One region of the Mucilaginibacter metallidurans genome, then DNA from elsewhere that is predicted to be linked to it. Evidence: riboswitches for the same ligand, from Rfam matches in the RefSeq annotation. Region 1 holds a riboswitch; the other holds the start of a gene.
What was found. A riboswitch is a leader RNA that binds a small molecule or an ion and turns the genes downstream of it on or off. The one in region 1 is predicted to bind fluoride.
Positions count from the first base shown of each region.

Region 1 (4,245 bases):
GCGCAGTTCTACCGCTTCCTTTTCGCCGGTACTGGCACCGGAAGGGGATATGCCACGGGCTGTGGAACCGTCTGCTAACTGGATCTCTGCCTCTACGGTTGGGTTTCCCCTTGAATCGAGTACTTCTCTTGCTTTGATTGCTGTAATTTTCATATGTTATAGATAAATGTAAATACTATTTTATTTTGCTTTAAAACTGATGTTCATGATACCGTCAACCGATTGCGTTAGATCGTTTAACAGTGTTTCATATTCCCCCCGGAGCGATTCGTCGATATCCCCATGGCCTTTGAGCCGGTCAAAACCGGCACCGGATACGTCCTCCCAGATAAATGCCGCTTTGGTGCTGATCAGGTGTTTCAGGCTCACACTTTCCTGCTCCAGGCCGTAGGTTTGGACGATCCTGGACAATACTTCCTTTATCTCCCGGGCTCTTTGCTGGAACATTTGCAATTCTTTGGAGGTGAAATCGTGCTCCAGGGTGACCTGCACACCTTTTTCCCGGTGCTGAAGCGTAAAGTAAACCAAAGCTTCCATATCGCGGAGCTTTTCTTCTACGACATGTACCGTGGACTGGATCGATCTTGTTTGACTTTCTGATAAGTTCATTTATGCTTTGCTTAAAAGGGTTGCGTAAATATCCGGTACCCGGCTTTCCCTGATGGCCTGCTCTACCTGCTGCACGGGGTAAGGTACTCTTTTGATCCCGATGTCCAGCCCCGCTCCTTTAGCCGTTGTTAACATCAGGTATGCCGCCCTGGCATCACCATCTTTGGGCTTGCCAACCGAGCCGGCGTTGATGGCCCATTTATAGCTGCCCGCCTGCTTGTCGAACAACTTACGGTAATAGGGCCGGTGGGTATGTCCCATGATCAGGATATCCGTCACATATTCATCCATGATCCTGACCAGCGTGCCTTCCGGGAAATCTTCAAATACATATTCACCGACACTTCGCGGACTGCCATGGGTAAGCAGTACCTGTGCCTTCCCTGCAGGAAGTTCCGGCTCTAATCGCAGAAACTTGGGCAATGACCTGAGATAGATCCGGTTACTATCTGTTAAAACCGCATTGGTATAGGCAATAGCTTTTAAACCGGCTTCCCTTTCTTCAGGCGTTTGGTAGGAAAACGCAAAATCGCTTTGGTTCAGCCCGATAGCCAGGTCATGGTTGCCGCATAGCGTAGGGATTTGATGTGCCCGCAAAAGATCGATCACTTCATTTGGCCAGGGTGCGAAATTGACCAGGTCGCCAAGGCAATAAACCTGGTCGGGCTTATGTTTTCCGATGTCAGCTAAAACGGCCTCCAAAGCTGGAAGGTTAGCATGGATATCACTGATGACGGCTATCTTCATAATACCGCGTATTTAAGGTTAACCAATAGGGTGCAGATAGCCGCAGCCCTTAAAATTGCAACGAGCATTTTTTGCCACCATTCATTTCGCCTTTCGTACCAGGTTTGCGTTTTGGGGAGGAACCAGGTGATCATAGGTATGCTGATGAATATCCCCAGGATGCTGCCGGAAAGCATATCGCCAAGGAAAGCCCAGCCTGCATAGATGCGGGTATAGATCAAGACCATAGCAGTGATCGCAGCCAGGATCATGGCTGCACGGGCGTGCCGGTGAAGCCAGGCGATAAATAAAAACAACCCTGTAATGACCGCCGCCTGCGATGACGGGAAATTAAGTTCGGGCTGAACCTGTTGGCTGCCCAGCACATGGATACTGCTGTCACCGAACACTACTGCCGGGTTTTTCCAGTCAGCAAAATGATTGTATTTGACTGTGATGGTAGCATACCATATAACAAAAACAAGAATCGCGGCAAAGAGCGCTTCAGCGGGCCTTGAACGCGCATATATGAGTACAAAGATTGAAATAATGATATATCCGCCGCTGATCTCCGTCAGCCATAATACCGGGTGGTCAAAAACCTTACGATGAAAGGCATTAAACAATAAAAAGCTGTTCCTTTCGCCATATTGTTTTAGATAAAGGCCAGCACTCAGCCAAAAGATCGCAAACGGTAAAAGATACCAGCCCGTGTTACACAAAAATGTGGTCAGCTTATTTTTCATAGGATGACCTTGGTTTAAGGGTGATCAAATCAAAAGCGTTTCGCAGCAAATGCGGATTTGAGCAACAGGAATATAACTCCGGAACGATGATTACCGGGAATGTTGCGAAGGAATAAAAATGATTAAAGTTGATGACCGTTGATACGGAAACTTTACGTTGATATGTCTGATTTTTTACGATCACCTACAAATATTTTAAGGGCGAGCGAAATAGCCCGTCCGGTTCATTTTGTAGGAGTCATCAGCACGAGGCGGTTATTTTAAACGGAAGACACCATTTCCGTTGGTTGATTCAAATATACAATTTTTACAGATCAATATCTAAAATGTTTTTTTATTTAACTGTCAGGTCACGATATCCCATTAAGGTATCAACAAAAAAATGCAAATTGCTTTATTGTAAATTTTGTTATTCGAAACCAAAGGTATACTGACCTTTACGGTCTAAATCAAAACAAGCACAATTACTACCTGTTTATCAAACTTATTTATTAGGCTTCTTCGGTTTTTTTGGGCAAGAATGAAGGACGGTTGTTTAACAACGAACCAATCATCAGAACGATAGAAGTCATGAGGATAACTTGGATTATCATCGACCGGCTAATAAGGGGTATCTGATAGGGCTCTTTTATTGCTAAGAAAAGCAGAATGGTTATTAGCCCTCTCGGAGCAATAAAAAAAAGTGATTGACGAAATCTCCCCAAAAAACGAAGCGTAAGTGCACGGATTACGAATATTCCAGCAGTAATACCAAACGACCACATCAAGGGCTCGATGTCTGCTAATTCCCGGGTCCTTATGGAATATCCAAATACAATAAAAAACAGCGATCTTATTAAAAATGTCCCTTCGATCGTGATCTCTTTAAATCTTTGTACTTCCGTTCTTAGCAGTTTAGGCCGCAGAAATGCTATCCAACGCGTGGTCTTGATCGCATTTAGGTTATTAAGAAAGAGCCCAAATACGAGTATAAACACAAGAGAAGGTAAATTAAAAACCTTGGATGTTTCATAAATTAAAAGAACGAGAAAAATTATCGGAACAAACTTAATATGATGATCGATCCTGCCCAATAAAAAAGACAATCCCGCGGTGGCGACAAAGGAAATTATGATAATGATAATTAACTGAAGAAAAAAAGATCCAAATGCCAGAAATCCATAACTGGTATGAAGCAAAACAAAATTGAAAAAGATAACCCCGATAATGTCGGATATGCTGCTTTCATAAATAACAAACTCTTTATCATCAGCGTTATAATTTCTAACAGATGGAATTGCTATGGAACTGCTTATAATCGATAATGGAATAGCGTTTGCCAGACAACTCTTAAAAGAATAACCTTCAATGAGATATATGGCCAGCGCCAGGCCAAATGAAAAAATAAATACAGGCAGGCAGGCAACCAGCGCAGACTTCTTTATTAAAGGCAGTTTTGTTTTGTTAAGTTGAAGCTCCAAAGAACCTCCAGTACAATTAATACAAGCCCTATGCTTCCCAAAACCGGCAGTATAGTCTGCAAATTTATAAGGTTAATACCAAAAAAGTTACAAAGTTGCCGAACTATATACCCCAGGAAAAGCAAAAGCATAACCGATGGGATTTTGGTTTTTGCAGATGTGAAGTCAAAAATATAGGCCAGCAAAACCAGAATGCAAAGCGTTAATATTATCCCTATGGTCATATTTTTTTTAATTGTGCAGATTAAACATAACGATAATTTTTATAAATTAAAACTGATGCCTCCACTAATGCTTCTGACATTGTTACAATGCTGTATCAAAAGATTAAAAGTTATGAGTTGTAAAATAACTGACCACTCACAAGGGTAAATGTGTGACTTATTGCTTTTTAAGTGCTACGTTGGGCCTGCGGTTTATAAAGCTCCTTAATAAAAACAATGATAACCGCCAAAAGAGGCGTTGCAAGAAAAAGCCCGAGTGAACCCAGGAACATCCCTAATAATATTTGCCAGAAAAGAGTTAAAGCCGGTGGCAAGGATACCGACTTTTTATTAATAAACGGGGTAATAAAATAACTTTCGATTACCTGAATGCCGGTAAATAGTATGGCAACGTGCAAAGCTCGTTCCGGACTGTCTAATAGTCCGATCAGTATTGCGGGGCCTAAAGCGATTAAAGGGCCTACATTCGGAATAAACGTA
Region 1 covers NZ_CP043449.1:5,933,610-5,937,854, reverse strand. The annotation lists gene eno (phosphopyruvate hydratase) at 1-153, opposite strand, end outside; gene DIU38_RS25285 (hypothetical protein) at 181-609, opposite strand; gene DIU38_RS25280 (metallophosphoesterase family protein) at 610-1,356, opposite strand; gene DIU38_RS25275 (phosphatase PAP2 family protein) at 1,353-2,081, opposite strand; fluoride riboswitch at 2,307-2,372, opposite strand; gene DIU38_RS25270 (cation:proton antiporter) at 2,573-3,541, opposite strand; gene DIU38_RS25265 (AI-2E family transporter) at 3,933-4,245, opposite strand, start outside.

Region 2 (4,245 bases), 930 kb from region 1:
AAATATCGACAATAAATTGCGGATTATGTTTAGATAGCCTTAGAAAGAATTGTTGTTGAATAACTAAACGGATAATCATATTTGTTTTCAGTATCCCATTTGCAAGCGGCTTGCCAATCAACTTGCTGAACACCTGTTTTTGTATAACTAAATCCAAAATCGAAGACCCGAATTCTCAAATCAAAGCACCTGGTTAAACTCCAACCGTTCGCCATCCGGCCCGGTGATGTTGAAATATTTGCAGCCATTTTTCCAGAATTGTAAAAACACGGGCTCTGGTTCAAGCACATTAAAGCCGGCCTCTTTAATAGTTTTAAAGGCGAAGTCGATATCATTAACGTCAAAGGCTACATGATCAATGTGCCCGTTTGATCTTGAACGGATCCCGGCCAGCGAAGCTTCAGGCAATTGGTAAAGCTCCATGATCATATTGCCGCGCTGCATCATAACGCAGGTGCCGGTACCGCTGTTATCGGTAAAAGGGGCTTGCATTACATTGTTAAAGCCCAGTCTGGCGTAAAATTGTTGTGATGTTTCAATATTGGTTACCGGCACGCCGATATGTTGTATCCCGTTTATTGCTAAATTTATATGGTTGCTCATGTTGATAATCAGTTGTTTATTATGGATTTAATATATGTTTAAACACTCGGTAGCGGATATGGTTGGCAACGCCGGCAAAATAAATATGCAGTAATTATCATCCATCCATCATTTTACACAAGCTTAACACATTTGATGTAAATTGCAGTTAAACTTGCACCAATTAAAACATATTAATGAAGATCGGAATTGTTTGTTACCCAACCTTTGGCGGAAGCGGGGTTGTTGCCACTGAACTTGGTAAAGCCCTTGCAGACCGTGGTCACCAGGTTCATTTTGTGACCTATAACCAGCCGGCCCGGTTGGATCTCTTTTCCGAAAACCTGTTTTATCACGAAGTTTCGGTTTCCAACTATCCGCTGTTCGATTTTCCGCCGTACGAGCTGGCCCTGGCAAGCAGGCTGGTTGATGTGGTACGTCATGAGCAACTGGATGTACTGCATGTGCATTATGCTATACCCCATGCTTCGGCAGCGTTTATGGCCAAGCAAATATTAATGACCTATGGCATTTATATCCCTGTGGTAACTACACTGCACGGTACAGATATTACGTTGGTTGGTAAAGACCGCACCTTTAAACCGGTTGTTACTTTTTCCATCAACCAAAGTGATGGTGTAACAGCCGTATCGCAAAACCTTAAAGAGGACACCTATAAGTTTTTTGATATTAAGAAGGATATCCTCGTGATCCCTAACTTTATTGACCTTAGCAGGTTCAGCCTTAAACCTAAAGATCATTTTAAGAAAGCGATTGCACCATCGGGCGAAAAGATCCTGGTACATACCTCTAACTTCCGTAAGGTAAAACGTACCGAAGATGTAGTGAAGATTTTTGCTAAAGTGATCAAAAAGATCCCGTCGAAACTGCTGATGGTAGGCGACGGCCCCGAACGCTCCATGTGCGAGCAGCTTTGCCGCGATTTGGGCGTTACCGATAACGTGCGTTTTTTAGGTAAACAGGATGCTGTTGAAGAGATCCTTTCAGTATCCGATTTGTTCCTGATGCCATCGCAATCAGAAAGTTTTGGTTTAGCAGCGCTTGAAGCTATGGCTTGCAAAGTGCCGGTGATCAGCAGTAATGCCGGTGGTTTGCCCGAATTAAATATTGATGGCGTAACAGGCTTTTTGAAAGAGCCAGGAGACGTAGAAGGCATGGCAGAAAAAGCAATATTTATTTTGGAGGATGAAGAACGTTTAGCTAAATTTAAAGAAAATGCACTGGCACACGCCAAAGAGTTTGAATTATCTACCATTTTGCCCAAATATGAAAACTTTTACCTTGAGGTAATTGAGCAAAATAAAGCTAAGCTGTTTAACCAACAGTTGTAATAAACCTGATACAATTCAAAAAATATTCTTTAAAAGTTAAATTTTATCGGTTTCGTTAATTAATTTAGTTTTTCACTCCTAAAAGTTAAAACTTATGGCAAAGCACACACTAAAAAGCGGACAACTCCTTAAGTACATCGGAAAGAAATGGAAAAACCTGCACATTGGTCATCCATTAAAATTTATGGGGTACGATGAGAATAGTTTCGCCGACATCTGGGTGGAATACCAGGGTAAATTAATGCTTCTGGCACTTAAGGATGTGGAAACACTAAGCGTTGCTTAAGTAGATAACTTGAGCCGGTCTGTTCAAAAGACAAGGGAAAATAGCCTTACTCATGCATACGTGCTAAGTAAGGCTATTTTATTTTTAGCGAAAAGAAACCTATATTAGCGTCACAAAAGGAAATGGTGTCTTCCTACTTAACCGCCCTAAAAAGCTGATGGCGCCTACAGACAATTAACTCACGGGCTTTTATCCTGTGCTAATTTTTTGTGGGTACATAAATATCAGCAACATGCAAAATCAAAATCAACTTTTTTCTTCGCAGCATTTCGCAATTCTTAAAAACGCCCTTCGGTGGACGGTCATTATCATCCCCATAGCTGTTGTTATTGGCAGCGCGGTTGCCTTATTCTTGTGGTTGTTGAGTTGGGCTATCCATTTTAGGTTTGCACATAACTGGTTATTGTATTTGCTGCCGTTGGCAGGTATCACGATATTTTTCATTTATAAATTTTGGGGTGGTCCGGCCGAAAAGGGGAATAATTTAATTATTGATGAAATCCATAACCCTGGTGGCGGGGTCCCTAAGCGTATGGCCCCACTGGTGCTGATTACCACCATTATCACTCATTTGTTTGGCGGCTCGGCCGGGCGCGAGGGAACGGCAGTACAAATGGGCGGCAGCTTAGCCCAAATGATAGGCAAATGGCTTAAGCTGAACGAAACTGATACCCAAACAGTACTTACCGCGGGCATAGCGGCGGGTTTCGGTGCGGTATTTGGTACGCCGTTAACTGGTGCTGTTTTTGCAATGGAGGTGCTGACGATAGGCCGGGTGCAATATAACGCGCTGCTGCCCTGCCTTATAGCGGGCATTGCCGGCGATATTACGGTGGCCGCCTGGGGTGTTCACCATACTCCTTATCATATTGATATCATTCCCGTTATCCCGCATTGGTTTTCAGGCTACGTTTCAACCGACTTGTTAATGATCTTCAAAACTATAGTAGCTTCTATCGCCTTCGGGCTGGTCAGTTACCTTTTTGCCAAAATGGTACATGGCATCAAAAGTTTTTTTACCCAATACATTAAAACACCCTGGTTGATCCCGTTTATTGGCGGACTGATCATTATCGCGCTTACTTTTGTTAATGGCAAACCCGATTATCTGAGTTTAGGGGTAGATGCCGAACATGCTGGTGCTGTTACAATCCCTTCAGCTTTTCATGCCGGCGGTGCCGATACCTGGAGCTGGCTCTGGAAAACCATTTACACTACCGTAACCTTAGGTACCGGTTTTAAAGGCGGCGAGGTAACACCGCTGTTTTATATTGGCGCTACTTTAGGCAATACGCTATCCGGCTTACTTGATGCGCCGGTTAGCCTATTTGCTGCGTTGGGTTTTATAGCGGTTTTTGCAGGCGCAACTAATACCCCGCTGGCCTGTACTTTTATGGGTATAGAGCTTTTTGGTGGCGAACACGCCCTGTTGTTTGCCGTAGCCTGTTTCACAGCCTATCTTTTCAGCGGGCATACGGGTATATATGGCTCCCAAAGAATTGGAGTTGCTAAGTTAACCGGTGGGCCGGCTGATGACAAAACGCTTTCGGAAGCAATGAAAAGGCGCGGATATTTATACCATAAACTGGCGAAATATAGTTTCCTTAAAGCGAGAGAATAAGCACTATTTAGTAGCGGTAACCACAATATAAGGAGATAGCAGCTTTGATTCAACCGGTATGATTTTGGTAAAAACCTTGCCTGCTACCCACACCAGTTTGGTGATCGCTTTAGCTATGGCAGGCTTGTTAGCCTTATCCTCCAGCCAAACAGAAAATTTGCCGTAATAATATGCCTCAACATTTTTTAACCCCAGTTCCTTGCAATAGCCGGCCAGTAATGGAGGGTTCATACTATTGATGTTGTGTTTTTCGTAGTTATTAAGGTCGTAGTTGCGTTGTACCCACCCGTTAACACCGGTAAAGTTAGGCAGGGTAATAAACAGTGTGCCTCCCGGTTTAAGGAAAGAGAGGTGTTTTTCAATAATACCTTTGGTATCATTAAAATGCTCTATCAATCCGCATG
Region 2 covers NZ_CP043449.1:6,862,115-6,866,359, forward strand. The annotation lists gene DIU38_RS29540 (VOC family protein) at 181-603, opposite strand; gene bshA (N-acetyl-alpha-D-glucosaminyl L-malate synthase BshA) at 780-1,934, shown strand; gene DIU38_RS29550 (hypothetical protein) at 2,029-2,220, shown strand; fluoride riboswitch at 2,330-2,394, shown strand; gene DIU38_RS29555 (voltage-gated chloride channel family protein) at 2,453-3,841, shown strand; gene DIU38_RS29560 (class I SAM-dependent methyltransferase) at 3,845-4,245, opposite strand, start outside.
Region 2: linked by a shared signal. The riboswitch ahead of DIU38_RS29555 (voltage-gated chloride channel family protein) and the one ahead of DIU38_RS25275 (phosphatase PAP2 family protein) in region 1 are both predicted to bind fluoride.